Regions from separate parts of the Rhodovulum sp. HP10 genome, predicted to be linked through region 1. Evidence: riboswitches for the same ligand, from Rfam matches in the RefSeq annotation. Region 1 holds a riboswitch; each other region holds the start of a gene.

What was found. A riboswitch is a leader RNA that binds a small molecule or an ion and turns the genes downstream of it on or off. The one in region 1 is predicted to bind thiamine pyrophosphate.
Region 2: linked by a shared signal. The riboswitch ahead of ACK8CO_RS18215 (NUDIX hydrolase) and the one ahead of thiM (hydroxyethylthiazole kinase) in region 1 are both predicted to bind thiamine pyrophosphate.
Region 3: linked by a shared signal. The riboswitch ahead of thiB (thiamine ABC transporter substrate binding subunit) and the one ahead of thiM (hydroxyethylthiazole kinase) in region 1 are both predicted to bind thiamine pyrophosphate.
Region 4: linked by a shared signal. The riboswitch ahead of thiC (phosphomethylpyrimidine synthase ThiC) and the one ahead of thiM (hydroxyethylthiazole kinase) in region 1 are both predicted to bind thiamine pyrophosphate.

What each region holds. Positions count from the first base shown of each region.
Region 1 covers NZ_CP180201.1:448,600-456,310, forward strand. The annotation lists gene recA (recombinase RecA) at 1-616, opposite strand, end outside; gene ACK8CO_RS02010 (ATP-binding protein) at 921-3,245, opposite strand; gene ACK8CO_RS02015 (RsmB/NOP family class I SAM-dependent RNA methyltransferase) at 3,363-4,538, opposite strand; TPP riboswitch at 4,762-4,858, shown strand; gene thiM (hydroxyethylthiazole kinase) at 4,901-5,725, shown strand; gene thiE (thiamine phosphate synthase) at 5,722-6,336, shown strand; gene ACK8CO_RS02030 (M1 family metallopeptidase) at 6,487-7,711, opposite strand, start outside.
Region 2 covers NZ_CP180201.1:3,880,294-3,888,004, reverse strand. The annotation lists gene ACK8CO_RS18220 (NAD(P)/FAD-dependent oxidoreductase) at 77-1,249, shown strand; TPP riboswitch at 2,314-2,442, shown strand; gene ACK8CO_RS18215 (NUDIX hydrolase) at 2,476-2,925, shown strand; gene thiD (bifunctional hydroxymethylpyrimidine kinase/phosphomethylpyrimidine kinase) at 2,922-3,743, shown strand; gene ACK8CO_RS18205 (PhzF family phenazine biosynthesis protein) at 3,752-4,744, opposite strand; gene uvrB (excinuclease ABC subunit UvrB) at 4,846-7,029, opposite strand; gene ACK8CO_RS18195 (ETC complex I subunit) at 7,187-7,498, shown strand.
Region 3 covers NZ_CP180201.1:2,136,601-2,144,311, forward strand. The annotation lists gene ACK8CO_RS10065 (cytochrome c1) at 1-500, shown strand, start outside; gene ACK8CO_RS10070 (ATP-binding cassette domain-containing protein) at 629-1,321, opposite strand; gene ACK8CO_RS10075 (thiamine/thiamine pyrophosphate ABC transporter permease ThiP) at 1,308-2,882, opposite strand; gene thiB (thiamine ABC transporter substrate binding subunit) at 2,858-3,856, opposite strand; TPP riboswitch at 3,897-3,998, opposite strand; gene aroC (chorismate synthase) at 4,115-5,215, shown strand; gene ACK8CO_RS10090 (hypothetical protein) at 5,306-5,896, opposite strand; gene ACK8CO_RS10095 (zinc ribbon domain-containing protein YjdM) at 6,093-6,443, opposite strand; gene ACK8CO_RS10100 (DEAD/DEAH box helicase) at 6,715-7,711, shown strand, end outside.
Region 4 covers NZ_CP180201.1:2,797,457-2,805,167, forward strand. The annotation lists gene ACK8CO_RS13225 (NCS1 family transporter) at 156-1,523, opposite strand; gene ACK8CO_RS13230 (aspartate/glutamate racemase family protein) at 1,552-2,250, opposite strand; gene ACK8CO_RS13235 (GntR family transcriptional regulator) at 2,383-3,069, shown strand; TPP riboswitch at 3,123-3,243, shown strand; gene thiC (phosphomethylpyrimidine synthase ThiC) at 3,362-5,116, shown strand; gene ACK8CO_RS13245 (aldo/keto reductase) at 5,182-6,204, opposite strand; gene ACK8CO_RS13250 (AraC family transcriptional regulator N-terminal domain-containing protein) at 6,387-7,280, shown strand; gene ACK8CO_RS13255 (Lrp/AsnC family transcriptional regulator) at 7,301-7,711, opposite strand, start outside.

The DNA.
Region 1 (7,711 bases):
GGTTGATGAAGATCACCATGCATTTCGAGCGGCTGATCGAGCCGGTCAGCTTGCGCATGGCCTGGCTCATCAGCCGGGCATGGACGCCGAGATTGGAATCGCCCATGTCGCCTTCGAGTTCCGCCTTGGGCGTCAGCGCGGCGACGGAATCGACCACCACCATGCTGACCGCGCCCGAACGCACCAGCGTGTCGACGATCTCGAGCGCCTGTTCGCCGGTATCGGGCTGGCTGATCAGAAGCTCGTCGAGATTGACGCCCAGCTTCTTGGCATAGATCGGATCGAGCGCATGCTCGGCATCGACAAAGGCGCAGACGCCGCCCTTTTTCTGCTCTTCGGCCACGCAATGCAGCGTCAGCGTGGTCTTGCCGGAGCTTTCGGGCCCATAGATCTCGATGATCCGGCCCTTGGGCAGACCGCCGATCCCCAGCGCGATGTCGAGCCCGAGCGAGCCGGTCGAGGTCGACTCGATCTCCTGCACCGGGTTGTCGGCCCCCAGCCGCATGATCGAGCCCTTGCCGAACTGCCGTTCGATCTGTGCCAGCGCCGAGTCGAGCGCCTTCTGCTTGTCCGAAGCTTTCTTGTCTGCCATGTCCAGGAGGTTCGCCGTCGCCATGTTTGGTCCCTTATTCCACACCCGGAAGCGGGCGGCAATCGCTGCTGTTGTTCGCCGATTGTTCTCACCCATATGAGACCAAAAAGCGAACATTTCAAGTTAAATTGTTCCCGTTCTCAGGATTGATCGAAACGGTTAAGGAAGTGTTCACGACCGCGAAAATCGTCCCGGACGATGGCCGAAAGGCTTATGCGTCACTCGAAAATCCCGGCACAAGACGCTGACTTGAAAGATCTATTCCCATCCCCACCCAGGCTTCTTCCGCCCGGCCGATCGGCGGACAGGCGGGCAAAGGCGCGTCCGGCTAGGACACCTCCTCCGGCAACCTGCCGCCATCGCGCGAGATCTCGGCATCGCCCGCTTTGGCGGCGTCGCGCAGCTGGCGCTGGACCGTGGCGGTCAGATCGGCCAGAGAGAACGGCTTGGGCAAATAGACCGAATTGGGAATCCGCGCCTTGATTTCGCCAAAACTGTCCTCGGCATAGCCCGAGACGAAAATCACCCTCGTCCCGGGACGGGCCTTCAGCGCCTTGCTGACCCAGCCCGGACCGTCGAGCCCCGGCATCACCACATCGGTCACGAAGACATCGACCTTGAGATCGGGATCGGCCAGCGTCTCGAGCGCCTGTTCGCCGCTTTCGGCCTCGAGCACGGTATGGCCGCGCATCCGCATCGCGCGGGCCGCGAAGGAGCGGACCGGCGCCTCGTCCTCGACCAGCAGCACCACCGCAGAGCCCGGCATGTCCTCGACCGCCCCACCGCCTTCCGTCAGGGGCGCCGCCGGGCCGACCTTGCCGCTATGGGCGGGCAAGTAGACCGAAAAGCAGCTGCCGTGCCCGACCGTGCTGTCGACGAAGACGAAACCGCCGGTCTGCTTGACGATGCCGTAGACGGTCGAGAGGCCGAGCCCGGTCCCTTCGCCGAGGCGCTTGGTGGTGTAGAAGGGCTCGAAGATCTTGGCCAGACGGTCGGGCGGGATGCCCTGACCCTCGTCGCGCACGCGGATCATCGCATAGGGGCCGGGCGGAACCACGGCACGGTCGCGCTGCAATTCGGTGGCAAGCTTCACCGCCTCGGTCTCCAGCCGGATCTCGCCGCCCTCGGGCATCGCGTCGCGGGCATTGACGACGAGGTTCATCACAACCTGTTCCAGCTGGCGCTTGTCGGCGCGGATCGGCGGCAGCGCCTCGGCATGGCGCATCCTCAGGCGCACCTTCTCGCCCACCAGCCGGTCGAGCAGATGAGCCAGCTCGCCCATCGTGTCGCGCAGATCCAGCACCTCGGGGCTCAGCGTCTGCTTGCGCGAGAAGGCCAGAAGCTGGCCCACCAGGCTCGCCGCGCGATTGGCGTTCTGGTGGATCTGCACCAGATCGCCGTAATCGGGATCGCCCGCATCATGGCGCAGCATCAGCAGGTCGCAATGGCCCGAAATCGCGGTCAGCAGGTTGTTGAAGTCATGCGCCACCCCACCCGCAAGCTGGCCGATCGCCTGCATCTTCTGGCTTTGCGTGAACTGCGCCTCAAGCGTCTTCATCTCGGTCACGTCATGCAGCACCGCGACCAGCGCGCCCTCTGCCATCCGCGCCAGCGCCACCTGCACGAAGAGCTCGCGATCGTCGCGTGCGACCCGCAGCACCTCGGCCGTGTTCGGAGCCCGGCCCTGCGCGGCATCGGCCAGCCAGTCGCTGACCGGACGGCCAAGCCCCTCGAGCCGGTCGCAGAGGTTCAGAGCCTCGTCCGGCGTGCCCCCCAAGAGCCGCACCGCCCGGGCATTGGACAGCCGCACCGTGCCATCGGCATCGAGCTGCAGAAGCGCCACCGGCAAGGCATCGAGAAAGCCCTCGGGCGCCTCGGCGACTCGGGCCTCCGAGCGGCGCGGCAGGATATAGAATTCACGCCCGCCATCGGCCATGCGCAGTTGCAGCAGGCGGCGCCGGCTCGGGCCTTCCGGGGTCTCGACCACCACCTCGTCGGTCTCTTCCGAGGCCCCTGCCAGAAGCGCCGCGACCGCCTCGTGGCTCTGGCCCACCAGCGCGCGGGCGGCGGCATTGATCGCCGAAAGCCGCCCCGCCGGATCGAGCCGCACCATCGGCAGCGCGATCTCGACCCCATCGGTCGCACTGGCATCGAAGCGCCACAGGAACAGGCCCGAGCCCGCCCGCTCGACCCCGACCTGCAACGGCCCCGAGGCCAGCGAGCGCCGGGCCGAGGCGGGCAGCCCCCTGGCGGCGGCCGCGATCAGATCGCCGACCGCACGCCGGGGATCGGCAAACAGGGCCTGCAGCGCATCGGACACCGGTTGGCCGCGCACCGCCGCGACCCGGCGCTGTGCCTCGGGACTGGCGATCAGAACCCGCCCCTCGGCATCGGTGACCAGCGTGGCGCCGGGCGCGCTGGCGCAAAGCCGCCTCAGCCTGTCGGAGGGAATATCCGAGACCGGGCGCCCCAGGATCCGCAACAGCGCGGCCAGGCAGCACAGGGTGAGGCCCGTCGTCAGCAGCGGCGCGAAAAACAAGGGCCAGGGCGAGGTCCAAGCCGCGCCCGATAGCAGGATGCCAAGGGCCAGCGCCGCCCAGGCCCGATCGGCATAGGCCGCGGCCGAGCGACGGACAGATAGCAGAACAGGCATGAGACGCGACAAGAGAACCTCCCGGCAGGACGATTTCGCCCACTCTTTCTCCACAGGTATTAACCCGTGGTTAACAGAGCCGCCCAACCGCGGAGGATGGCAGATCTTCGCCGCCGCTCAGCCCGGGCGCTGCATGACTGCGGCATAGAACCCGTCGCCGCCGTCAAGCGGCGTCAGCCGGCGTTCGGAGACAAGCCTCCAGCCCTGAAAGGCGGCAAGAAAGCGGCCGATCTGGGAAGCATTCTCGGCGGCAAGCAGCGAACAGGTCGCATAGCCCAGATAGCCCCCCGGGGCCACCAACCCGGCCGCGCGATCAAGAATCCCGGCCTGAAGCGCGGTCAGCCGGTCCAGATCGGCAGGCGTGGTCCGCCATTTGGCCTCCGGGCTCCGGCGCCAGGCGCCGCTGCCCGAACAGGGCACATCGCAAAGCACCAGATCGAAGGGCGCCGCCCCTTTCAGCGCGGCCGCGTCGAGACAGTGCACCGCAACCCCGGCCCGCTCGGCCCGGGCGGGCAGATCGCGCATCCGCTGCGGCGCCGCATCATGGGCGAAATGCCGGGCGCCCCCGCGCGCAGCCATGGCCAGCGTCTTGCCGCCGCCGCCCGCGCAATAATCGAGCACCCTTGCGCCTTCGCCGAGCGGCATCATGTCGGCCACCGCCTGCGAGGCGGCATCCTGCAATTCGACCAGCCCGTCTGCGAAAGCCCGCGACAGATGCACCCGGCGTGCGCCCGCCACCACTTCCAGCACGGTGGGCGAAAGCGGATGGGGCCGGGTCTCGATCCCCTCCCCGGCCAGCCGCGCCATGGCCGCCGCGGCATCGCTCCGGCGCGCATTGACCCGCAGAAAGACCGGGGCGCGCTGCCGGAGCCGCTCCATCACCGCCCGGAAATCGGGGCCGAGGCTCTCTCGCAGCAGCCCTTCCAGTGCCTCGGGGCAATCGCAGGCGACCGGCTCGGGCAGATCGGCAAGCGCAGGCCCGGGCGCAAGTTCCTCGGTGCCGAGCGGCGCCGGGGCATGGCCCGCACCGGTGAAGACGGTCCCGGGATCGGTGCCCGCGGCGCGCAGCATCCCCAGCATCAGCCCGCGTCCGGTCGCGGCGCTGCCCAGCGCCGCGAAGGACCGCAGGCAGCGGATCGCATCGAAGACATGATCGCGAATCGCGGCGCGGTCCTTCGATCCGGCAAAGCGGTTCTGCCGCGCCCAGGTGGTCAGGAGCTTCTCGGCCGGCGCGCCGCCGCGCCAGGCATCGAGCAGCTCGGCCGCCGCCGCGATCCGCGCCGCGGGCGTCATCGCAGCCCCCGCCGACCCCGGACTGGCATGCGCCTGCCGCCCGCGGCCTCCGCCTCGCGCCTTGTCATCCCTGGCTCCTTCGCGCCGTTTTCGCCCCGTTCTTGTCTGGCTGCACCCTTTCCGGGCCTGCCGCCTGTCCGCCTTCTGGCAGCCGCCTTCGGCGCTGGCAAGCCACCGCCGCCGCCAGAGGACTTTCCATCCGCGCAAGGACGTGGTTTTCTGGCGGCCGTGACAGGGGCGTCCGGAGCGATCCGGGCTGAGAAGCACCCTTAGAACCTGAACCAGATCATGCTGGCGGAGGAAGTCGCGTGCCGCGTCCCGACGGGACCGATGCGCCCGTCCGCCACCCAAGGAGGACCGCGATGCCCGCCCCCGCAGACCACTCAGGCCACCCGATTCGAACGCCGGCAGAACATCTGGCCGCGATGCAGGCACGCGTGCCCCTGGTGCAGTGCATCACCAATTTCGTCGCCATGAACGTCGCCGCGAACGTGCTGCTGGCGGCAGGCGCCTCGCCGGCGATGCTGCATGCGGCCGAGGAGACCGGCGAGTTCACCCCGCTGGCGCAGGCGCTCTCGATCAATATCGGCACGCCCTCGCCCGGCTGGGCGACGGGGATGCGGGCCGCGGCAAGTGCGGCGCGGGCGGCGGGGCTGCCCTGGGTGCTCGACCCCGTCGCGGTCGGCGCCACCGCCTACCGGCAGGCGCTCTGCGGCGATCTCATGGCCTTCGAGCCGACGGTGATCCGGGGCAATGCCTCCGAGATCCTGGCGCTGGCCGGGGTCGAGGCACGCGGCCGGGGTGCCGACAGCGCCGACAGCGTCGAGGCGGCCGAAGCCGCGGCGCGCGCGCTCGCCGAACGAAGCTGGGCGGTGGTCGCGGTCACCGGGCCGGTCGATTACGTCACCGATGGCACCCGCGCCTGGCGCATCGCCAACGGCCATCCGCTGATGCCCAAGGTCACCGCGCTCGGCTGTTCGCTGACGGCCCTGGTCGCGGCCTTCCTCGCGGGCGGCGGCGACCGGGCCGGGGCCACCGTCGCGGCGCTGGCCTGTTTCGGGCTGGCGGGCGAACAGGCGGCCAGGGGCGCGTCCGGGCCGGGCAGCTTCGCAGTGGCGCTGATCGACGCGCTTCATGCGATGACTCCCGAGACGCTCGAGCGCGGCGCCCGGGTGAGCGCGGCATGACCCGCGACAGGCTTCCGGTCTATTTCGTGACCCCCGACGGCGCCTCGGCCGACCTGGTTCTGGCCGCGGTCCGGGGCGGCGCGACCATGGTACAGCTGCGCGACAAGCAGGCGGGGGACGCGGCGCTGATCGCGCTGGCGCGCGCGCTGAAACCCGAACTGGCGCGGCGCGGCGTTCCGTTGATCGTGAATGACCGGCTCGATGTGGTGCTGGCCTCGGGCGCGGACGGGCTCCATGTCGGCCAGTCCGATGGCAACCCGCTGGCGCTGCGCCGGGCGCTGGGGCCGGGGCGGCTTCTGGGCCTGTCGGTCGAGACCATGGCGCATCTCGGCGCGATACCTGCGGGCGTCGTCGATTATCTCGGCGTCGGGCCGGTGCGGGCGACCGCCACCAAACCCGATCACGCGGCCCCGCTTGGCTTCGGCGGACTGGCGCGGATCGCGGCGGCGAGCCCCCTGCCCTGCGTTGCCATCGGCGGCGTCGGCGCCACCGATGCGCGCGCGCTCAAGGCGGCCGGCACGGCCGGCATGGCCGTCGTCTCGGCGATCTCGGCCGCCCCCGATCCCGAGGATGCCGCCCGTGCGCTGGCCGGTGCCTGGAGAGCGGCATGAGCGCTAGCGGGGCCATTCCGGGGATGGCAGCGCCCTTCCCCCGGCATCCGGGGGGCGCAACCGGTCCGAGGCAAAGCGGGGTCGGCCTGCCGATGGTCTGAGCGTCGCCCCGGCCACGCCTTTGCCGCAAGGCGCCGTGGCGCCGCTGGCTCAGTCGAAACGACGGCGCAGCGCAGAGCCCCCGGCCGGCCAGTCGCCCGCCGCCACCACGGCGCCATCGACGAAGGCAGCATAGCTTCGGCCCGCCTGATAGCGCAGCGCTCCCAGCTCGGGCAGCAGATCTTCGGTGCGGTCGGCCGAGAGAAAACCGATCAGCCGCCCTTGGGCATCGCGCTCGACCCAGGCCCGGGCGCGACCGGCATCCATGCTCCAGGGGGCGGGCGCGGAAAGATGCGCGCGCCGCCAGGCCGCCACATCGGCACCCGAGCCGATCACGACCAGCACCGGCGCGGCCCCGGCCGCCGCCTCATCGACCAGCGGCGGTGCGCCCTGCAGAAGCCGCGCCCCAAGCGCCGTCGCCACCTCCGCAGCCCCCTCGCCCAGCGCCAGCAGCGCGGGTTCGGAACCGGCGAAGAGATCGCCCAGCATCGGCGGCACCTCGCCCGGCGCCAGCGCCCGCGCCAGCTCGAAATCGGGATCGACCGCGACCGAACGCGGCCGTGCCCCCAGCGCCAGCGTGACCTCGACCCGGCCGTCCTCGAGCGCCACCAGATGGCGCTCGGTCCCGGCCTCGGTCTCGACCATCACCGGCACGCGCAGCTGATAGGCGGGCGCGGACTGGCCCAGCACCAAATGCAGTGCGCGCTCTTCCGGTTCGACCGCCTCGATCCGCAGCGCGGGCAGACCGCTCCGGGTCAGCCACTGATCGAAGAACCAGCGCAGCTCGCGCCCGCTCGCCGCCTCGAAACCGGCGCGCAGATCGTGCCAGGCCGCCACCCGGTCGCGCCGTTCGGCATAGAATCGGCGCAGCCCCGCCTGCCAGTCCTCCTCTCCGAGCTCGGCCCGGAGCATGTGAAACAGGAAGGCCGCCTTGCCATAGCCGACCGCCTGACGCGCGCCATGCGCGGCGGCGCGGAACTCGGTCAGCGGCCGGTCTTCGGCGGCGGGCAGCATCGTGAGATCGCGCAGCCAGCCCAGCCGCATCTCGCGCGCCTCTGCAGCCCCTGCCTCCTCGGCCAGCGCGTAATCGGCCATGTAGGTGGTCAGCCCCTCGCTCCAGTTGCCGCGCCGGTAATCGACCGCCACCGCATTGCCCCACCAGGAATGCAGCACCTCATGCGCAAGCGAGCGGCCCCGCATGTAGCCATGGCCAAGGATCGCCTGGCTGACATAGGTCATCCCCGGCAGCCCGAGCCCCACCGGGATCGGCGCCGAA
Region 2 (7,711 bases), 670 kb from region 1:
CTCCGAGCTCTCCCGAAACCTTCGGCAGATGCGATGGCCCCTTTTGCCGGGATGTCCGTCGGCGTAGAGGGCGTGCATGGATTATGATGCGATCGTGCTGGGCGCCGGAGCGGCCGGGCTGATGGCCGCGGCAACGGCCGGACAGGCCGGAGCGCGGGTGCTTGTACTCGACCATGCCGACAAGGCCGGGAAAAAGATCCTGATTTCCGGCGGCGGCCGCTGCAACTTCACAAATACCGGCGCCGAGGCGGCGTGCTTTCTGTCCGGGAACCCGCATTTCCCGAAATCCGCCCTCGCCCGCTATACCCAGTGGGATTTCCTCGCTTTGGTCGAACGCCATGGCATCGCCTGGCATGAAAAGACGCTGGGACAGCTGTTCTGCGACGGCTCCTCCCGGCAGATCCTGGCCATGTTGCTCGACGAATGCGCCCGGGGCGGTGTCGATATCCGGCTCGGGACGAAGATCGGCGAGATCGGCCATGGCGACGGACGCTACCGGGCGGCTGGCGCCAGCGCCGCGAACCTCGTCATCGCGACCGGCGGCCCCTCGATCCCGAAGATGGGCGCGACCGGCCTTGCCTACCAGATCGCCGAGCGCTTCGGGCTTGCCGTCGTGCCGCCGCGCCCCGCGCTGGTTCCGCTGACGCTGGGCCCGCACGACGCGGCCTTCCGGGCCATTGCCGGCCTGTCCTGCCCGGTGATCGCGCGGGTCGGGTCGGCCAGCTTCCGAGAAGCCGCGCTGTTCACCCATCGCGGGCTGTCGGGTCCCGCGATCCTGCAGGTCTCGTCCTACTGGACCCCCGGCGCAGCGGTCGAACTGACGCTGATCGAGAACGCCCTCGACATGCTGCGCGAGGCGCGGCGGCAGATGCCGCGTGCCCGGCTGCGCGCCGCCCTGAGCGAGCAGCTTCCGAACCGTCTGGCCGAGCTTCTGGCCACTCAGATCGGCCTGGAGAAACAGCTTGCGAACTGTTCGGACGCCGATCTGGAGCGCGCGGCAGCCCCGCTTACCCGGCTGACATTCCACCCCACCGGCACCGAGGGCTATGCCAAGGCAGAGGTCACGGCGGGCGGGATCTCGACCGAAGCGCTGTCCTCGCGCACGATGGAAGCGAAGGCCGTGCCCGGCCTGCATGTGATCGGCGAGGCGGTCGATGTCACCGGCTGGCTTGGCGGCTACAATTTCCAATGGGCCTGGTCCTCGGGCCGGGCGGCGGGCATGGCGATTGCCGAGCGGCGCCGGAACTGACCGCGTCCCTTGCCGGGGCACCGCCACTCCCGCCCCCGGCGGTCATGACAGGCAGGCCGACCCGCAAAACCGCCCCTGGCCTTTCCTCTCATGCCTTTCACACACCTCTGGCCTTCAAAGGCGCCGGGGCAGAGCGCGGCGCGGCGCGGCGCCCGCGCATCACCGGCAGAACCGGGCGGTCGTCGCGACGCGAAAAGCGCGCCGCAGCCGTGTGGGACGAGGCCCGGAAGGTCAACGAGATTGGGCGGCACGTCCGGCACCAAGACGCATGGGGCCAGGGCGAAGACACGGTATCTTTGTCGAACAGCCCCGTCAGCAGGGCCCTGCCGCGCGCGTCCAACCCCGGCCGGACCGACATCAGACATCCCGGCCCCACCCCGCCCCAGCCAAGGAGGCACCGCCGGATGCGCCCCTTCCGCCCGGACGCGCGCGGGGGCGAGGCTCAACGCCCTCGAGATCGGCCCCCATCCATCCCGGCGGTGGCACCGGGGAATGACCGCGACGAGCACATGGAGGCTCCTTCCAGAAAAGGCAGGGCGATCACCGGCAACAGCGCGTCGAGACCGCGCTGCAGGGTCGTCGGCACGCCGCGCGCTCGGCTGGAAAAGAACGCTCAGCAGCCTGATCGACGATACCGAGCCGACGCCCGCCTGCGGCCTCACGGTCGACAGGACCGATGAGATTTCCGTCTTGAGCGGAACCAGAGGCTCGACTTACGCCGCCATGGACCGCCTGATCGCATGGCGGCGAAACGAATTGCACGGAGGCTCGCCGGCCAGTCACAGGACAGTCGCAGGACAGCCCCATCGGTCGGCAGTCCCGGCAAAAACGGCTCCATCCCGCCCGGACACACCGACCGGCATCATGTTAACTCAAGACATTAATATGCGACTACATATATCTGATATTTAATATTTATAATTCACTGAATGTGATCCGTACCTGACCACGCGGGCCCGTTGCGCAGCCCTCTGTCGGCGAAGGCCCCGCCGAGAGAAAAGGCCCGGGAACGGCGCGCGCATCGCAACAGACGCGTTGAACTCGCCGCTTATCCTGATAGTCTCGCCGACACCTAGGGGAGCCCCGGCATGGGGCTGAGAGTCTGCAGGCACGGCCATGGCCCGGCGCAGCGCAGTGACCCTTCGAACCTGATCCGGATCATGCCGGCGAAGGGACAGGACAGAAACGCTCTCTTGCCCTTGCCGGCCGCAGCATATGAGGCGGCCTTGCCCTTCCACAGCATCCCCGAACGCCCCATCCCCGCGGCCATCGCGGTGGTGATCCGCGCCAGGCAGGTCCTTCTGGTCCGCCGGGCCAATCCGCCCGATGCCGGCCGCTGGGGCTTTCCCGGCGGAAAAATCGACCGCGGCGAGACCGTGACGGAGGCGGCCCTGCGGGAGCTGGCCGAAGAGACCGGCATTCGTGCCGAACCGCTGCGCGTCCTCACCGCGCTGGATGCCTTCGATCGCGACGCCTCGGGCGCCCTGCGCAGCCATTTCATCCTGATCGCCCTGTTGTGCCGCTGGACGGCCGGCGAGCCTGTCGCGGGCGACGATGCGCTCGAGGCGCGCTGGGTCGACCTGGACACATTTGCCGATACCGAGCTTGCGCTGAGCCTCGATGTCGCCGAGGTCGCGGCGCAGGCCGCCATGTTGATGCAGGAGATGCAATCATGATCGCCAATATCCTCACAATCGCCGGCACCGATCCGTCCGGAGGCGCCGGCATCCAGGCAGATATCAAGACTTTCTCGGCACTTGGCGCCTATTCCTGCTCTGCCATCACTGCCGTCGTCGCGCAGAACACCCAGGGCGTGAGATCCTTCGTCGCGCTCGATCCGGGCTTCGTGGCCGAGCAGATCGACGCCGTGCTCGACGATGTACGCATCGACGCGGTCAAGATCGGCATGATCGCGAATGCCGCGATCGCCGAAGCCGTGGCGGACCGGCTGAGCCATCACGCGGTCGGGAATATCGTGCTCGACCCGGTCATGGTGGCCAAGAGCGGTCACGCGCTGCTTGCGCCCGAGGCGGTCGCGGCGGTGCGCGAGCGGCTCCTGCCGCTGGCCAGGATCGTGACCCCGAACCTGCCCGAGGCGGCGGTGCTGCTCGGACGCGAAGACGACTGGACGGCAGAGGCCATGCAGGCCGCCCTGCCCGACCTGCTGGCCATGGGGCCGGAATGGGTGCTGCTCAAGGGCGGCCATCTCGCAGACAGCACCGAAAGCACCGACCTGCTGGCGGGCCCCGAGGGCATCACCCGCTTCGCCGCCCCGCGCCTGGTCACGACGAATGACCATGGCACCGGCTGCACGCTGTCCTCGGCGATTGCCGCGCTCTTGCCCGGCCGCGACATGGTCGAGGCCGTGGGCACGGCCAAGACATATCTTCACGACGCGCTGGCGGCGAGCGAGGCCCTCGATGTCGGCCATGGCCACGGGCCGGTGCATCACTTCCATGCGCTCTGGTCCGATCACCGGCCGCCTGCCATCTGAGGCGGCCTTCAGGCGTTCCGCCGGGCGGGGAAGGCGCGGACGGGGCGCGGACGACCGGCTCCGGCGGTTCGGCTGTAGAGGCACGGACCGGTCCGGGCCCGGCCCGACCAACCTCTACAGGCCGGGCGGGGGTGATCGTGCGCGTCAGGAGCCTGTGATCCGACCCTCGCCGGGCGAACGGAACGTGTTTGCGCCTTGCCACAAGGAAACGCCCCCGGCAGAAAGACGCCCGCCCTGCCCGCCCCGGTCACGCGCCGAAGCGCTCGGCCCCGGGAAGGGAGATCTCGGCCTTCATGAAGGTGACGGCAGGCCCCGCCTGCCATCACGCGGCTCCCGGCCAGTTCGCAACCCAGCCATCCGCCACGCGCCGAGGCCTGACAGGCCGTCAGTCTGGTTCGGCCCAGCCAGTCCGCCCAATAGGGCATTAGGGTGGCATGAATGGAGCCGGTAACCGGATCTTCGGGAATACCGGCCCCCGGAACGAAACAGCGCGACACGAAATCGGCGCGGCCTCCCGACCTTTCGCGCGCGGTGATCACCAGACCGACCGGCCCGAGCCCGGCAATCGCCGCCAGATCGGGAACGAAGTCGCGAACCCGGTCCGCCCCCTCGAGCTCCACGAAGATGTTCTCGAAAGTCCGGAAGACCGCAATCGCCCCGTCGGCGAGCTGTGGCGCGATCTCTGCGGGCAATGCCTCCAGCGGCTCCGGATCGAGACGGGGCAGATCGAGGCGATAGCCGGACGGGTCCGCGCTTACATGCAGAACGCCGCTCCGGGTGTGAAAGCTCGGGGGCGGCGCCTGGCCCTCATGGGCGATCAGCACATGCGCGGTCGCAAGCGTGGCATGGCCGCAGAAATCGACCGCCTGCGTTGGTGTGAACCATCTCAGCTCCCAGCCGCCTTCGGCGCGGCCGACCGCAAAGGCGGTCTCGGCCAGATTGTTCTCGCGCGCGATCGCCTGCATCAGCGCCTCGTCCAACCAGTCCGGCAAGAACAGCACGGCCGCCGGGTTTTCCGGACAAGACCTCGTCGGCGAAGGCATCGACCTGATACATGATCATCAGGTGCCCTCTGGAGCCTGCCGTCCCGGCGTGCCGGACCTCACGAATGCCGGCGACGCGTTCCGCCCCGCTGCCCCGGGCGCCCCGCGGTCGAGCGGCCCTTGGACCGGGCCGAGGCCTCGACCGCCTCTTCGACGGCCGATTGCCGCGCCAGCGGGTCGTCGGCAATGGCCAGATCGACCGCCTCGAGCCGCTTGATCTCGTCGCGCAGCCGCGCCGCCTCCTCGAATTCGAGGTTCTCGGCCGCCTTGCGCATGCTGGCCCGAAGCCCGTCCAGATGGGCCTCGAGATTGCCGCCATGCATCGGCTTTTCGACCGTCGCGGTGACGCGGGACATGTCGGTATCGCCCTGATAGAGCCCGGCCAGAATGTCCTCGACATTCTTCTTCACCGTCTCGGGCGTGATGCCGTGTTCCTCGTTATAGGCGATCTGCTTCTCGCGCCGCCGCTCGGTCTCGCGCAGCGCCCGTTCCATCGAGCCGGTGATGCGGTCGGCATACATGATGACCCGGCCCTCGGCATTCCGCGCCGCCCGGCCGATGGTCTGGATCAGCGAGGTCTCGGAGCGCAGGAAGCCTTCCTTGTCGGCATCAAGGATCGCGACGAGGCCGCATTCGGGAATATCGAGCCCCTCGCGCAGAAGGTTGATGCCGACCAGCACGTCGAAGGCGCCAAGGCGCAGGTCGCGCAGGATCTCGATCCGCTCGATGGTGTCGATGTCGGAATGCATGTAGCGCACCCGGATGCCCTGTTCGTGCAGGTATTCGGTCAGATCCTCGGCCATCCGCTTGGTCAGCGTGGTGCAGAGCGTGCGGAAGCCCTTGGCCGCGACCCGCCTGACCTCGTCCAGCAGATCGTCGACCTGCATCTCGACGGGCCGGATCTCGACCACGGGGTCCAGAAGCCCGGTCGGCCGGATCACCTGTTCGGTGAAAACGCCACCGGTCTGTTCCAGCTCCCAGGCGCTGGGCGTGGCCGAGACGAAGACCGATTGCGGCCGCATCGCGTCCCATTCCTCGAATTTCAGCGGGCGGTTGTCCATGCAGGAAGGCAGCCGGAAGCCATGTTCCGCCAGCGTGAACTTGCGCCGGTAGTCGCCCCGGTACATGCCGCCGATCTGCGGCACCGAGACGTGGGATTCATCGGCGAAGACGATGGCATTGTCGGGAATGAACTCGAACAGCGTCGGCGGCGGCTCGCCCGGCGCGCGCCCCGTGAGGTAACGCGAATAGTTCTCGATCCCGTTGCAGAAGCCCGAGGCCTCCAGCATCTCGAGATCGAACTGCGTGCGCTGTTCCAGCCGCTGCGCCTCGAGCAGCTTGCCCTCGTCGGTCAGCTGGGCCAGCCGCTGCTTCAGCTCTTTCCTGATCCCGGTGATGGCCTGCCGGATCGTCGGCTTGGGCGTGACATAGTGGGAATTGGCGTAGACCCGGACCTTGTCGAAGCTGTCCGTCTTCTTGCCGGTCAGCGGGTCGAATTCGGTGATGCTTTCCAGCTCCTCGCCGAAAAACGACAGCTTCCAGGCGCGATCCTCAAGGTGGGCGGGCCAGATTTCAAGGCTGTCGCCCCGCACCCGGAACGACCCGCGGTCGAAGGCGGCATCGTTGCGGCGATATTGCTGCTGCACCAGATCGGACATGATCTGGCGCTGGTCATAGGTCTTGCCCGCCTCCAGATTGAGGGTCATGGCCATGTAGAGCTCGGGCGAGCCGAGACCGTAGATGCAGGAGACCGAGGCCACGATGATGACATCGTCGCGCTCCAGAAGCGCCCGGGTGGCCGAGTGGCGCATCCGGTCGATCTGCTCGTTGATCTGGCTTTCCTTCTCGATATAGGTGTCCGAGCGCGGCACATAGGCCTCGGGCTGGTAGTAGTCGTAATAGCTGACGAAATACTCGACGGCATTCTCGGGGAAGAAGCCCTTGAACTCGCCGTAAAGCTGCGCCGCCAGCGTCTTGTTGGGGGCGAGGATGATCGCCGGGCGCTGGGTTTCCTCGATCACCTTGGCCATGGTGAAGGTCTTGCCGGTGCCGGTCGCGCCCAGAAGCACCTGGTCGCGGTCGCCCTGCCGGACCCCGGCGGACAGCTCGGCGATGGCGGTCGGCTGATCGCCCGCAGGGGCGAAATCCGAATGCATCACGAAGCGCTTGCCGCCTTCCAGCTTCTCGCGCGGGCGGATGGCGCCAGCGGCATCTGGCGCATGGGGCTCGGTCGTATGGGGCATGGTGGCGATTCCCGGAAGGCTTTCCTGCCCCAGACTTGTCCCGCCACAGGCCGCGTTCAAGGGGGCGCGGCGGTATCCTGCGGTATGCGGCCCTTGCGCGCGGCGTCGCAAGCCCCCATAACATCACCAACGCCAGACCCCGGAACGGAGACAAGCCATGCGCGCCCGTATCTATCAGCCCGCCAGGACCGCGATGCAGTCGGGACAGGCCAAGACCCATCACTGGGTGCTGGATTTCGGCCCGCAAAGTGCGCGCGAGCTTGATCCGCTGATGGGCTGGACCAGTTCGGACGACACCCAGTCGCAGGTGCGGCTGCGGTTCGAGACCCGCGAAGCAGCCGAGGATTACGCCCGCCGCCACGGCATCGACGCGGTGGTGTTGCGCCCGAAGAAACGCGCCCCGAACATCCGCCCGATGGGCTATGCCGAGAATTTCTCCGTCACCCGCCGCGGCGCCTGGACTCACTGAATTTGTGTAAATCGGGGCAAAGTTGTCTCGAAATCGGGGCAAGGATCCCGCGAAGATAAGCATCGAGCAAGATATAGGGCGCCCGCTGGGCGCCTTCTCCATATGTCGATATCGCACCCGTCTCGGATCGATCGGGGTCAATATTCGGATGAAGAGGACACATGGGGCAGCCAAGGTCTGTTTCGAAGGGCTGGGATGCATCCCACCTTCACT
Region 3 (7,711 bases), 1.7 Mb from region 1:
ATCCCGAGCTTGACGATTACCGTCCGGCCAAGCCCACGGATCACTTCCCCGAGGGCACCTATCCGGGTGCGCCCGATCTCAGCCTGATGGCGAAGGGCCGGGCCGGCTTCCACGGGCCTCTCGGCACCGGGATCTCGCAGTTCTTCAAGGGCATGGGCGGACCGGAATACATCACCTCCTACCTGCTCGCCTTCACGGACGAGACCAAGGAAGAGGCCGGCACGCTCTACTACCAGAACCCGGTCTTCTCGACCGGCTGGAGCGCGATGCCGCCGCAGCTGTTCGGCGACGATGTCGAGTATGCGGACGGCACCGAGGCGACCATGGAACAGGAAGCCAAGGACATCGCGGCCTTCCTGATGTGGACCGCCGAGCCCAAGCTGATGGCGCGGAAGGAAGCGGGCGTGATCTCTGTCCTGTTCCTGGGCGTGCTGACGGTTCTGCTCTACCTCACCAACAAGCGTCTCTGGGCCCCCTACAAGCCCAAGAAACGCGTCTGATCGCCGGATCTCCGGTTGACGGAAACGCGCCCTTCGGGGCGCGTTTTTCGTTTGCGCCCCGGCCCGGCGGAGCCGCCCGCATCCGGCCGGGGCGGGGGTATTTTCGCCAAGAAGAAGATGAGAGCCGCTCAGCCCAGATAGGCGCGGAGCGCGGGCGGCGGATCGGCCAGAAGCGTTCCTGTCGGCCGGGGCGGATGGGCCCGGCCCTCGGCCACCAGGACGGTCTCGTCGGCGATGGCGCGGGCATCGGCCGGGTCATGCGTCACGAACAGCAGGGTGGCCCCGGTCTCGCGGGCAAGCTCGGCCACCAGATCGAGCATCCCGGCCTTGAGCGCGGGGCCGAGCGCAGCGAAGGGTTCGTCGAGCAGCATCAGGGGCCGGCCGCGCAGCAGCATCCGCGCCAGCGCCACCCGTCCGCGTTGCCCGCCCGAGAGCGCGGCCGGTTTCCGGGCGCCGAGCCCGCCGAGCCCGACCCGGTCGAGCGCGGCCTCGACCGCGCGGTTCTGGGCCGGGCCAAGGCGCAGGTCGGGCCGGAGGCCGAGCCCGACATTCTGGGCCGCGGTCAGGTGCGGAAAGAGGTTGTTGTCCTGAAACAGCACCGAAAGCGGTCTGTCGCCGGGGCCGAGCGGGCCGAGATCGCTGCCTTGCCAGAGCACCCTGCCGCGGTCGGGCGCGAGAAAGCCCGCGATGGTGTCGAGCAGTGTCGACTTGCCTGCGCCCGAGGGCCCGAGCAGGGCCACGATCCGGCCCGGCGCTATGGTCAGCTCTGCCGCGAGGGCGAAGCTGCCCTGCCGGATCGAGAGGTCTTCAAGGCTCAGCACGGGCGCGTCCTCCGCGGTCGAAGATCCAGAACAGCCCGAGGCTGAGCGCCAGCAGCAAAAGGGCGGCGGCGGCGGCGCTCTCCATCCGGTAGGCCGTCATCAGCCCGTAAAGCTGCAAGGGCAGGGTGGCATGGCCCGGGTCTGAAAACAGCGCGATCACCCCCAGATCGCCCATCGACAGCGCCGCCGCCAGTCCGAGCGTGAAGCCGATGGGCCGACGGAGGCGCGGCAGCAGCATCAGCCGGAGCCGCGCGCGCCCGGTCATGCCGAGGCTGTCGGCGAGGCGGCCATGGCCGCGTTCGGCCTCGGCCACGGCCGGCACCAGCGCACGCAGCGCGAAGGGCAGGCTCATCGCGGCGTTGACGGTCGCGGTGACCGGCAGTGCCAGAAACCTCGGATCGGCCAGCGGGAAGAGCAGGATGAACAGCCCGGTTCCCATCACCAGAGGCGAGGCGGCAATGGTGAGCGTTCCCGCCGCCTGGATCGTCCGGCCGGTGAGACCGCCGAGCCGGTCGATGGCGATGGCCATCGGCAGCGCCAGCGCCAGTGTCAGCGCGGCCGAGCCGAGCGCCACGGCCAGCGAGCGCAGTGCCGCGGCATAGACCGAGGCGGGCAGGCCGGGCAGGCCCGGCAGGCCGCGGAGCGCCACCATGGCAAGCGGCAGGATCAGGAACAGCGCGGCCAGCGCGAGGCAGGCCATGTCCTGCAGCCGCAGCCAGCGCCCGTCCGGCCCGATCTGCGGCACGGGTCTGTCGAGCCCCGGGCCGAAGGCGCCCGGCACCGCGATGGCGAAGGCAACAAGTGCGGCCGCGACCGAGATCCCGACCTGGATCAGCGCCAGCCAGGCGGCACGGCCCAGGTCGAATTCGAAGCGGAAGGCCTGATAGATCGCCAGCTCGACCGTGGTTGCGCGGGGGCCGCCGCCCAGCGTCAGGGCGACGGCGAAGCTGGTCAGGCAGATCAGGAAGACGACGAGGAATGTGCCGGGCAGGACTTCGCGCAGCATCGGACGCTCGAGATGACGAAAGCGGTCGGCGGGGCCGAAGCCGAGGGCGGCCGCCAGCCGGAACCGTTCGGCCGGGATCGAGAGCCAGCCCTGCAGGACCAGCCGCGTGGCAAGCGGCAGGTTGAAGAAGACATGGGCCAGCACGACGCCCCCGGGTCCGTAGATGTCGACGGGGCCCAGTCCGAGCGGCGCGAGCGCGGTCGACAGAAGGCCGCTGCGGCCGAAGACGGCCAGAAGTCCCATCACCGCGACGATGACCGGCAGGATGAAGGGCGCGCCCAGAAGGGTGATCAGCACGCCCCGGCCCGGAAAGCGGCGCCGGGCCAGCGCCCGGGCCACCGGTACCGCCAGCAGACTGCTGAGCGCGGCCGAGGCGAGCGCCTGGAGAAGCGTGAAGCGCACCGCCGCCAGATCGGCGGCCCCAAGCCCGGCCCCGCCCGGCTCGGCGCGCCAGGCCACGGCCAGGATGGTGCCGAGCGCGAGCGTCAGCGCCAGTGCGGCGGTGCCGATCCCGATCCCGGTTGCAGTGCCTAGCGGCTGAGCGCGTCGCGCCATTCGGCGAGGGCCTCGTTCCGGATCCGCGCGGCCTCGTCCGGGGGGAAGAGCAGCGCGGTCTCGGGCTGGATCAGGGTCTCGAAGCCCGCCGGCAGCCCGGCTTCGGGCGTGGCTGCGGGATACATCCAGTTGGTGGTGGGGATCGCTGCCTGGAACGGCTCGCTCAACATGAAGTCGAGGAATTGCCGCGCCAGCTCGGGTTGGTCGGACGAGGCCAGGATGCCGGCCACCTCGATCTGCAGGTAATGGCCCTCGTCGAAGCGCGCGGCGGCCTTGGTATCGTCATCTTCGGCGATCAGGTGATAGGCGGGCGAGGTGGTGTAGGACAGCGCCATGTCGGCCTCGCCGTCGATGAACAGGCCGTAGGATTCTGTCCAGCCCTTGGTGACGGTCAGGATATGCGGCGCAAGTCCTTCCCAGATCCCGGGCGCGCGGTCGCCATAGGCGGCCTTGATCCAGAACAGAAGCCCCAGCCCCGGGGTCGAACTGCGCGGGTCCTGGATCACGATCTTCAGATCCCCTGGCGCGGCGATCAGCGCCTCGAAGCTCGTCGGCGGCTCGGCCAGCCGGGTCCTGTCATAGACGAAGGCGAAATAGCTCCAGTCATAGGGCAGGAACAGCGGGTCGTCCCAGGCGACCGGCAGGTCGAGCCGGTCGGGGTCCTGGCCATGGGGCGCGAACAGCCCGGTTTCGGCGGCGGCTGCGGTGAGGTTGGTGTCGAGGCCCAGCACCAGATCGGCCCGGCTGCGCGTGCCTTCGAGCCGGAGCCGGGCCAGGAGCGCCGCGCCATCGCCTGCGGCCACGAAATTCAGCTCGCAGCCGCATGTCTCCTCGAAAGCGGCCTCGACGATCGGGCCGGGGCCCCATTCGGCCACGAAGCTTTCATAGGTGTATATCGTCAGCACGGGCCGGTCTTCCGCGGATGCGGGCAGGGCGCCTGCGGCGAGCGCCGCTGCAATGAATGGGATACGCATGGTCCTCCTCCAAAGATGGGGGCGGACGGGCAAGGGTGGAAATCTGTCCAGGGGCCTTCCCTCCGCCGGTTCTAACCGGGTCAGGTTCAACGGGTTTGCGGGTTGCGCATCTCAGCCCCTGTGGGCACCCCGAGGTGAGCGCAACGCTAGCGCCCCGGTCCCGGCTTCGCAAGCCAAACCCCCAGCCAAACACCAAGCCAAACCCCTTGAGAGGCGGACCTCCGGCGGGTATGCCCATGGGCCAAAGGAGATCGCCCCATGAGCCTGAACACCTTCGGCCATCTGTTCCGCGTCACCACCTGGGGCGAAAGCCACGGACCCGCGCTTGGCGCGACGGTCGACGGCTGTCCGCCCGGCATCGCGGTCGATGTGGCGATGCTGCAGCACTGGCTCGACCGGCGGCGGCCCGGCCAGAGCCGCTTTACCACCCAGCGCCAGGAGCCCGATGCCGTCGAGATCCTGTCGGGCGTGTTCGAGGGACAAAGCACCGGCACGCCGATCCAGCTCATGATCCGCAATACCGACCAGCGCTCGAAGGATTACGGCGAGATTGCCCGGAGCTTCCGGCCCGGCCATGCCGACATCACCTACTGGCAGAAATACGGTATCCGCGACTATCGCGGCGGCGGCCGCTCCTCGGCGCGCGAGACCGCGGCCCGGGTCGCGGCGGGCGGCGTGGCGCGGGCCGCGCTGGCGGCGCTGGTGCCGAACCTGAAGATCACCGGCTACATGGTGCAGATCGGTCCCCATGCCATCGACCGCGCCCGCTTCGACACCGACGAGATCGAGCGCAATCCGTTCTGGGCGCCCGACAGGCTGGCGGCCTCGGAATGGGAAGGCTATATCGACGCGCTGCGCAAGGCCGGCAATTCGGTCGGCGCGGTGGTCGAGGTCGTGGCCTCGGGCGTGCCCGCGGGGCTCGGCGCACCGATCTATGGCAAGCTCGACACCGATCTGGCGGCCGCGATGATGAGCATCAATGCGGTGAAGGGCGTCGAGATCGGCGATGGCATGGCGGTGGCTGCGCTGAGCGGGGTCGAGAATGCCGACGAGATCACCATGGGCCCTGACGGGCCGGTCTATGCCTCGAACCATGCCGGCGGCGTTCTCGGGGGCATCTCGACCGGGCAGGACGTGGTGGTCCGCTTCGCGGTCAAGCCGACCTCGTCGATCCTGACACCCCGGCGGAGCGTCACTGTCGCGGGCGAGTCGACCGAGGTCGTGACCAAGGGGCGCCACGACCCCTGTGTCGGCATTCGGGCGGTGCCGGTGGGCGAGGCGATGATGGCCTGCGTCCTGCTCGATCATCTGCTGCTGCATCGCGGCCAGATCGGCGAAAGCCGGGGCCGGATCGGCTGACCTGATCGCGGCCTCGGGTGGCGGTTTCCTTTGCAACGGGCGCCCTCCGGGGCCGCCCGTTTTCTGTTCTCTCGCGTCGCAGGGCCCGGCCTAGCCGCGGCCGCGCCAGAAGAACTCGCGTCCGAAGGAATACAGCACGCCCGAGCTGAACAGCACGCAGAGCAAGCCGACGATCTCGAGCACGCCGCCGATCCAGGACAGCAGCGGCCATTCGGGCAGGAGGCGGCCGACGGCCACCATCACGAGGCCCGCCAGCCCGAGCAGGGCGAAATCGCGCGCCATCGCGGCAGGGCTTTTCCAGCCCAGCGTCTCCAGCATCGAGAGTTTCGAGGCGCCTTCCGTCTGTTCATCGGCGGGGTCGGGCTCGCGCAGCGCCGGAAGCTGGATCGGCTTGTCCGAAATCTCGGCCCCGGTCGAGGCCGCGGCCGCCATGCCGGGCTGCGGGCCGGGGGCGGGCTGTTCGGCAGGGCGGCCGCGGCGTGGCAGGGCGGGTAGCCAGCGCTTAATCTTCTCGGGATAGCGCATATAAAGGATGCAGGCCGCCGCGACGGCCACCAGAACCAGCGCCAGGATGCTGAACCAGGGGCCGATCAGGACCCCGAGCAGCGCAAGAAGATAAAGCACCAGCAACAGGAGCGCGATACGGCCTCCCTGGCCGAGAAGCTTCCGTAGAGACGGCATGGGGCACCTCACTGGCTGATTGCTGCAGTTTCTGACCGCATATGGGAGGATTCAATGGCAAATGTCAGTGGCAGTTTGCCGCGCAGGCAGGATGGCGGGGCCCTGCGACTGGCGCGGTCCGGTCCTTCGCCCGCCTGTCCGGGACGGTTGCGGCTGGACGTCCGTCCCGCAAGGCGCCGCGCTGACGGAGGCGACGCTAGTCCTGCACCTTCTTCACGAATTGCGATTTGAGGCCCATCTTGCCGAAGCCCGGGATGGTGCAGTCGATATCGTGATCGCCCGCGACCAGACGGATGCCACGCACCTTGGTGCCGACCTTGAGCGGCGCCGAGGCGCCCTTGACCTTGAGGCTCTTGATCACGGTCACGGTATCGCCATCCTGCAGCAGGTTGCCGACGCTGTCGCGGATGCCGGACCCGGCCTCCTCGGAGGGTTCATTTGTATCCGGCGCCCATTCATGGCCGCATTCCGGACAGCTCAGCAGCGCATCGAGCTGATAGGTGAAGCTCGAGGCGCATTCGGGGCAGGGGGGCAGGGTATCTGTCATGTCTCGGCTATAGCCACAGGCCCGTCCGAAAGCCAGATCCAGATCCGCGCAGCGGGGCAGGATATGGCCTGCAATGCCGCGACGGGAAAGCGCAGCGCCTCGCGGCCCGCCTACATATGCCCGCCCTCAAAGACCCGTCAGAGGCCCGTTTGCAAAGCCCCGTTCCCATAGGCCTGCAGGATCAATTGCCTAGACATGCCGGGCGCGATACCCTAGCGATGCAATCTTTGGCCCGCCATGCCGGTGCGCCTGCCCCACGGATGGTCCCCACATGATCCCGTCTCTTTCCGTAGCCCTCGCCGAACGCGGGTTCGACACGCTGACCGACGTGCAGAAGGCCGTCACCGCCCCCGAGCTTGCCGGGGCCGATCTCCTGGTCTCGGCCCAGACCGGCTCGGGCAAGACGGTGGGCTTCGGCCTTGCCATCGCGCCGACGCTGATGGGCGAGGAGGACCGGATGGGGCCGCCCGCGGCACCGCTGGCCCTTGTCATCGCGCCGACCCGCGAACTGGCCCTGCAGGTCCAGCGAGAACTGATCTGGCTTTATGCCCGGGCGGGAGGGAAGGTCGTGTCCTGCGTGGGCGGCATGGATGCCCGCGACGAGCGCCGGGCGCTCGACCGGGGCGCGCATATCGTCGTCGGCACGCCCGGGCGGCTGCGCGACCATATCACCCGCGGCGCGCTCGATCTGTCCGACATCCGCGCGGTGGTGCTGGACGAGGCCGACGAGATGCTCGATCTCGGCTTCCGCGAGGATCTCGAATTCATGCTGGGCGCGGCGCCGGCCGGGCGGCGCACGCTGCTGTTCTCGGCGACGGTGCCGCCCGCGATCGCCGAGCTTGCCAAGCTTTACCAGCGCGACGCGGTCCGGGTGACGACGCTGTCGCGGGGCAGCCAGCATGCCGATATCGCCTACAAGGCGGTGCAGGTGACGGCGGCCGATGCCGAACATGCCATCATCAACCTGTTGCGCTTCCACGATGCGCCCACCGCCATCGTCTTTGCCAATACCCGGGCCGCGGTCAGCCGTCTGGCGGCGCGCTTTGCCAACCGGGGCCTGTCGGCGGTGAGCCTCTCGGGCGAGCTCAGCCAGGACGAGCGCAGCCATGCGCTCCAGGCGATGCGCGACGGCCGGGCGCGGGTCTGCGTGGCGACCGATGTGGCCGCGCGCGGCATCGACCTGCCCAATCTCGATCTGGTGATCCATGCCGATCTGCCCAGCAATACCGAGGCGCTGCTGCACCGTTCGGGCCGCACCGGCCGGGCCG
Region 4 (7,711 bases), 1.8 Mb from region 1:
CTTTGGGTGCTGCTGACCCGCCTTGCTCGGGGCATCCGGTTGCCTCGGTTGACATGGCCGGTGGTCAGCAAAACGGACGGCCGGGAACGGGCACGACCGGGATGGCGTGAACGGGCCCGCGAAAGGGGCCCGTTCCCAGAAATGTTCCGCAGCGATCAGGTGTCGAGGAAGCGGCGGGCAGAGGGCAGCCAGCGCATCAGCAGGTAGTAGGACAGGCCGGCCGGAACGAGGCTCGCATACCAGGACACATTGGAAAAGGCGAAGGCGACGACCACGCCGATGGCCGTGGCGATCAGCGCCGCCGGGTTGATGCCGCGATAGGGGCCTTCCGCGTCATAGAGCTTTTCGAGATTCAGCTGCTGGCGGCGCAGGATGTAGTAATCGACGACCAGGATCGCGAAGATCGGGCCGAGGAAGGCGCTGTAGGTCTGGATGAAGATATTGAGCCCGGCGGCCGACTCGTCCTGCACCAGCTTCCAGGGGAAGGTCGCGAAGGCGAGCAGCCCGACCAGCACCGCCGATGTCCTGAACTTCAGCTTGAACACATCCATCAGCGCATAGGCAGGCGGCACCACGTTGTTGAGAATGTTGGTGGTGACCTGGGCGAAGGCGATGAAAAGCAGGGTGGTGACCAGCAGAAGCTTGTTGTCGACCGCGCTCGAGAACACCTTGATCGGATCGACCTGTCCGGTCGCCCCCGAGACCATCAGCCCGATCATCCCCATGAAAAGCGTCGCGGGCAGGATCGAATTGGCATAGATCGTGACCTGGCGCATCGGTCCGACGCCATGGCGCAGCTCGCGCGAATAGTCCGAGACGTTCAGCATCATCGTCGAGTAGATCCCGAGAAACAGCATCGTCGCGCCCCAGAACGGCGCGCCCCAGGTGCCCTCGACATTGACCAGATTGGCCATGATCGCGTCGCCGTATTTGCCGATCACGCTGAAGAACATGTAGATCAGCGAGCCGATGATGAAGACCGAGCCTATATTCTCGAGCCATTTGATGCCGTGGAAGCCAAGCACCGACAGCAGGATCTGCAGAAACTGGAAGCCGATGAAGAAGACCCAAAGGTTGGAATAGCCGAACAGGGTCTCCGAGACGAGGTTGAGCGCGCCCGCCCCGATCCAGCTCTGGAAGCCGAACCAGACGATCGCGGGCACCGAGCGCACCAGTGCGGGCAGGCGGGTGCCGGAAAACCCGAAGGCCGACCGCGCCTGTACCATGAAGGGGATGCCGTATTTGTGGCCGGCGCGGCCGTTGATCATCAGGGCGATGCCGATCACCGTGCAGCCGATGGCAATGGCCAGGAAGGTCTGGAGCAGGTTGAGCGTGCCCACCAGCCCCGAGCCGATGGTGAAGGTGCCGATCGACACGCAGCCCCCAAGCCAGGCGAAGAGATAGGACCAGGGGTCCATGATCCGCGTCTCCTGGGGCGCGAGCGATTCCTCGCCCAGCCCCTTTTCCTCGATCACATGCGGGACATGGCCTGGTGCCGCGGCTGCGGTCTCGGGCATTGTCATCGGTGTCTCTCCCCGTGTGTTTTCGTTTCTAATGCGTTTCCGGCTGCGCATAGGCGCCGGATTTGCTGGTCTTCAGCCCGGCCCCGACAAGCGCCTCGGCGAATTTCGTGGCGACGGCAACCCCGTCGATGACCGGGATGCCGGTTTCCGCGCTCAGCCACGCCACCAGATCCGCCATGCCGGCACATCCCAGCACGACCGCCTCGCAGCCATCCTCCTCGATGGCGCGGAGGATCTCGTCGCGGACCCTGAGCCGGGCATCCGATCCCGGTTCCTCGAGGGCCAGCACCGGGATCGCGGCCGAGCGTACCCGGCGGCAGCGATGTTCGAGCCCGTAGCCCCGGACCAGATCCTCGATCACCGGGACCGAGCGCGGAAGGGTCGTGACCACCGAGAAGGAAGTGGCGATCATGCTGGCGGCCTTCACCCCGGCCTCGCAGATCCCGATCACCGGCCCGGTCGCGATCTCGCGGCAGGCGCCGAGCGCGGGATCGTCGAAACAAGCCAGAACGATGGCATCGGCCCCGGCCTCTTCTGCCTCGCGGACCTCGCGCAGCAGATGCGGCGCGCACATCGCCTCGTCATGATGGCCCTGAATGCTGGCCGGGGCGCCGGTTGCGGTCCGCCCTTCGATCTCGACATCGGGCGCGGCGACGGCACGCGCGGCCTCGACGATCTTTTCCGTCATCGAGACGGTGGAGTTCGGGTTGATGACAACGAGTTTCATGATGGCAATCCCTGGCTGTTCGACATGATGCTATCAAAAATTGTTCACAATCCATAGTATCAATATTGCGTAACAAGTCCTGTGGAGAAATTTTGTTGCCGGGTCATGGTGCCGCAGCATAGAGAGGAAACGATGGAGACCCCGAAGGAAACCCGGATCGTCGAGCAGATCCTCGACGCCATTGCCGATCAGCGCCTGCCGGCCGGTACACGCCTGGGCGAACAGGCGTTGAGCGACCATTTTTCCTGCAATCGCACACAGGTACGCCGGGCCCTGGCGGCCCTGACCGCCTATCAGGTGGTCGAGCATCTGCCCAATCGCGGCGCCTCGGTCGCGACGCCGACGGCCGAGGATGCCCGCGACGTCTTTCAGGCCCGGCGCGCGGTCGAGACCGCGATCTGCCGCAATGCCCTGCGCCGGGCGACAACGGAGGATCTGGCCGCCCTGCGCGCCCATCTGGCCGAGGAGGAGAGGGCGAAGGATGACGGCGACCGGTCCGAGGCGATTCGCCTGTCGCGGGGCTTTCACAACCTGCTGGCGCGGATCGGCGGCAATGCCGTGCTCGCGCGCTATGTGCAGGAACTCACCATGCGGTCCTCGCTCATCATCGGGCTTTATGGCACCCAGGCGCGGACGCTCTGTGCCAAGGACGAGCATCTGCGCCTCGTCGAGGCCATCGCCGCGCGTGACGAGGCCGGCGCGCTCTGCCTGATGGATGCGCATCTGCGCCATATCGAGGCGGGGATTTCCTTCAGCGAAAGCCGGGCGCCCGCGGGCACGCTGTCCTCGATGCTGGGCGGAGGGCCCGGGCGGCCCTGACCGGCCCGGCGCTGCGGCGGGTTTGACAGTCCGCGCCGGCTTTGCGATACCTCGTCGCACGTCAGGGGAGTCCCGCCAAGGGGACTGAGAGGCTGACAGGGGGAAACCCCGGTGACGCGACCCTTCGAACCTGACCCAGTTGAGACTGGCGTAGGAAGACCGAGGGGCATGCCACAAGATCCCGCCCCCCGGGCCGCAAGGCCCCCAGACCGTCAAGGTCGTTCGGGCCAACGGCCCCGCTTTCTGCCTCATCATCCGTCTGGGTCTCGTCAGGTCAACTGAGGAGACGAAGATGAACAGACCCGACACCGTTCCGCAGATCACGCTGGGGCCGCTGCCCGCCTCGGAAAAGCTCTACCTGTCCGGCGAGATCCACCCGATCCGGGTGCCGCTGCGCCGGATCGCGACCGGCGAGGGGGCGGTGACGGTCTATGACAGCTCGGGCCCCTATACCGACCCCGGGGCGCGGATCGACATCGCCGCAGGACTTGCGCCGGTGCGGATCCCCTTCGCGCGCGACCGCGGTGAGGCCGAGACCTATCCAGCCCGCGACGTGACCGCCGCCGACAATGGCTTTGCCGAAGGCGCGCGCCTTGTGCCGGCCTTTCCGCGGCGGCCCGCGCCGCTTCGGGCGACGGCTGGGCGGGCGATCACCCAGCTGGCCTATGCAAGGGCCGGGATCGTCACCCCCGAGATGGAATTCGCCGCGATCCGCGAGAACGAGGGCCGCACCGCTGCCCATTCCCGCGACGGCGAGCCCTTCGGCGCCGAGATCCCCGATCTGGTGACGCCCGAATTCGTCCGCGCCGAGATCGCTGCGGGCCGGGCGATCATCCCGGCCAATATCAACCATCCCGAACTTGAACCCATGGTGATCGGCCGCGCCTTCAAGGTGAAGGTCAATGCCAATATCGGCAATTCGGCCATCACCTCCTCGATGGAGGAAGAGGTCGAGAAGATGGTCTGGGCGATCCGCTGGGGCGCCGATACGGTGATGGACCTCTCGACCGGACGCAACATCCACAATATCCGCGACTGGATCCTCCGGAACGCGCCCGTGCCCATCGGCACCGTGCCGCTTTACCAGGCGCTGGAGAAGGTCGGCGGCGTGGCCGAGGATCTCAGCTGGGAGGTCTACCGCGACACGCTGATCGAGCAGGCCGAGCAGGGGGTCGATTACTTCACCATCCATGCCGGGCTGAGACGCGGGATGATCGGGCTGACGGCCCGGCGCGTGACCGGCATCGTCAGCCGGGGCGGCTCGATCATGGCCAAGTGGTGCCTGCATCACGGCCGCGAGTCCTTCCTCTATGAACGTTTCGAGGAGATCTGCGACATCTGCCGCGCCTATGACGTCTCGTTCAGCCTGGGCGACGGGCTCAGGCCCGGCTCCATCGCCGATGCCAATGACGAGGCGCAATTCGCCGAGCTGCGGACCTTGGGCGAGCTGGCGCAGGTCGCCTGGGCCAGGGACTGTCAGGTGATGATCGAGGGGCCGGGCCATGTGCCGATGCACAAGATCAAGGCCAATATGGACGAGCAGCTGAAGCATTGCCACGAGGCGCCGTTCTACACGCTCGGGCCGCTCACGACCGATATCGCGCCGGGCTATGACCATATCACCTCGGCCATAGGGGCGGCGATGATCGGTTGGTTCGGCACCGCGATGCTGTGTTACGTCACGCCCAAGGAGCATCTGGGTCTGCCCGACCGCGACGACGTCAAGACCGGGGTCGTGACCTACAAGCTCGCCGCCCATGCCGCCGATCTGGCCAAGGGGCATCCGGGCGCGCAGGCGCGGGACGATGCGCTCAGCCGGGCGCGCTTTGCCTTCCGCTGGGAGGATCAGTTCAATCTGGGGCTCGACCCGGATACGGCACGCGCCTTCCATGACGAGACCATGCCCAAGGCCGCCCATAAGGAGGCGCAGTTCTGCTCGATGTGCGGGCCGAAATTCTGCTCGATGAAGATCAGCCAGGATATCCGCGACGCGGCCGCGGCCGAGGCCGGGGCCTGTCCGAACGGGCTGACCCCCGCCGCCGAATAGCGCGGGCGGACGGATCGAAAGCGGGGGCCGGGTCATGCCGGCCCCCGCCTGCTGACCCTTGGGGGTTAGCTCTGGCTGCGGTATTCGCCCTGCCGTTCCAGCATCCAGCCGGGATATTCAGCGGGCAGGCGGGTCGCCGCATCGAGGCGGGCCAGCTCGGCGGCGCTCAGCTCGATCCCGGTCGCGCCGATATTGTCGGTCAGCTGGTCCGCGCGCTTGGCGCCGATGATGACCGAGGTCACCACCTCCTGATGCAGAAGCCAGGCCAGCGCGATCTGCGCGACACTGGCGCCCCGCGCCTCGGCCATGCCGCGCATCAGGTCGATGACGTCATGGGCGCGGTCCTTGTCGATGGGCGGGAAGTCGAAGCTGGCGCGCCGCCCGTCGGCGGCCTTGCCGTCGCGGTCGTACTTGCCCGACAGGAACCCGCCTGCAAGCGGGCTCCAGACCATCAGCCCGATGCCGGTCTCCTTCAGCATCGGCACGATCTCGCGTTCCAGATCGCGCCCGGCCAGGGTGTAATAGGCCTGCAGCGACAGGATCGGGGCGAGCCGCCGTGCCTCGGCGATGCCGACCGCGCGCATGATCTGCCAGGCGGCCCAGTTCGACAGGCCCAGATAGCGCACATGGCCCTGCCGGACGAGCGTATCGAGCGCCTCCAGCGTCTCGACGATGGGCGTCGCCGGATCGAAGCCATGGATCTGGTAGAGGTCGATATGATCGAGCCCGAGCCGGGTGAGGCTGGCCTTGCACTGCTCCATGATGTGATGGCGCGAGGCGCCGCGCGCGTTCACGCCCGCGCCCATCGGACCCAGGACCTTGGTCGCGATCACCACATCCTCGCGCGGCACGGCGAGGTTCTTCAGCGATTGACCCAGGAGCCGCTCGCTTTCGCCCTTCGCATAGACATTGGCGGTGTCGATGAAGTTGATCCCGGCCTCGAGCGCGCTGCCCAGGAGCCCGTCCACCTCGGCCTGACCCAGCTGCCCGATCTGGCCCCACATGCCCTCGGAGCCGCCGAAGGTCATGGTCCCGAGGCAGAGTTCCGACACGAACAGGCCGCTCTGGCCAAGACGACGATAGCGCATGATGCTTTCCTTTCCTGACTGGGGGCCGGAGCGCCGCGGGGGGCGTCCGCTCTGGCCTCTGTCCGGAAATGGGCCGGGGCCCGCCCCGTCGCCACGCCGATCCTCTCGCAGTCTTGCACGATTCTCTCATCCCGCGGCCGATTGGCTTTGGGCGCCGCCGCCGGACGGGCTAGGATCGGGGCATGACCGACCGATTGTCCGGCCTCAGGGCCAAGCTCGTTTCATTGTGGCAGGCGCATGGGCGCGAAACCCCGGTTCCGGGGTTGAGGCTGTCCCATGCCGACAGGCCCTCGGGCCTTTTCCACGGGGTGTACAGACCCTCGCTTTGCGCCGTCTTGCAGGGCGCCAAGATCAGCCGTCTGGGCGAGAGGGCGTTCCGCTACGATGCCGGGAAATGCCTGATCGCCGCGCTCGACGTGCCGATCCGGGCCGAGATCGTCGGCGCGGCGCCCGAGACCCCCTATCTGGCGCTGGCGCTCGAGATCGACCCGGTCGTGGTGGCCGAGCTGATGCTGGGCCAGCGGCCGGCGGATGACCCGCCGATAGGGGCTGCCATCGAGGTGCATGATCTGGGCGAGGCCCTGATCGACCCGCTCGACCGGCTTCTGTCGGTTGCGGCCCGGCCGCAGGACATTCCGGTTCTCGCGCCGATGATCCGGCGCGAGATCGTCTGGCAGTTGCTGAACGGGCCGCAGGGCGCGCGGCTGCGCCAGATCGGGATGGCCGACAGCCGTCTGGCCCGGATCGGCCGCGCCATCGGCTGGATCCGCGAACATTATGCCGAGACGCTGCGGGTCGGGCATCTGGCGGCGCTGGCCGGGATGAGCCCGGCCACCTTCCACCGCCATTTTAAGGAGGCGACGGCGATGACGCCGGTGCAGTTCCAGAAGAGCCTGCGGCTGCAGGAAGCGCGGCGGCTGTTGCTGACCCGGTCCGGCGATGTGGCGGGTATCGGCTTCCGGCTCGGCTATGACAGCCCGTCCCAGTTCAGCCGCGAATACCGCCGCCTGTTCGGTGCGCCGCCGGGGCGCGACGGGGCCGAGCTGCGCCGGGGCCTGGCCGAAGCCGGTCCCTGACAGCCGCCCGTAGCGCCGCTTCAGACCGGCAGCACCGTCGTCGCCTTGATTTCCTCCATCGACAGCAGGGCCGTGACATTGAAGATGCGCACATCCGAGATCAGTGCCTGATAGAAGACGTCATAGGCCGCGGCATCCGCCACCCTGACCTTGAGGATATAGTCGATCTCGCCGGCCAGCCGGTGCGCCTCCAGCACTTCGGGGCGCTTCATCAGCGCGTCGAGAAACCGCCGCTGCCAGTCCGCCTCGTGTTCCGAGGTCCGGATCAGCACGAAGAAGCAGGTGCCCCGGTCAAGCGCCTTCGGGTCGACGATCACCGTCTGCTGGCGGATCACCCCGGCCTCGCGCATCTTGCGGATGCGGTTCCATACCGGGGTCTTCGACGAGCCGACCTTGCGCGCAATCTCGTCGAGGGACTGGCCGGAATCGGC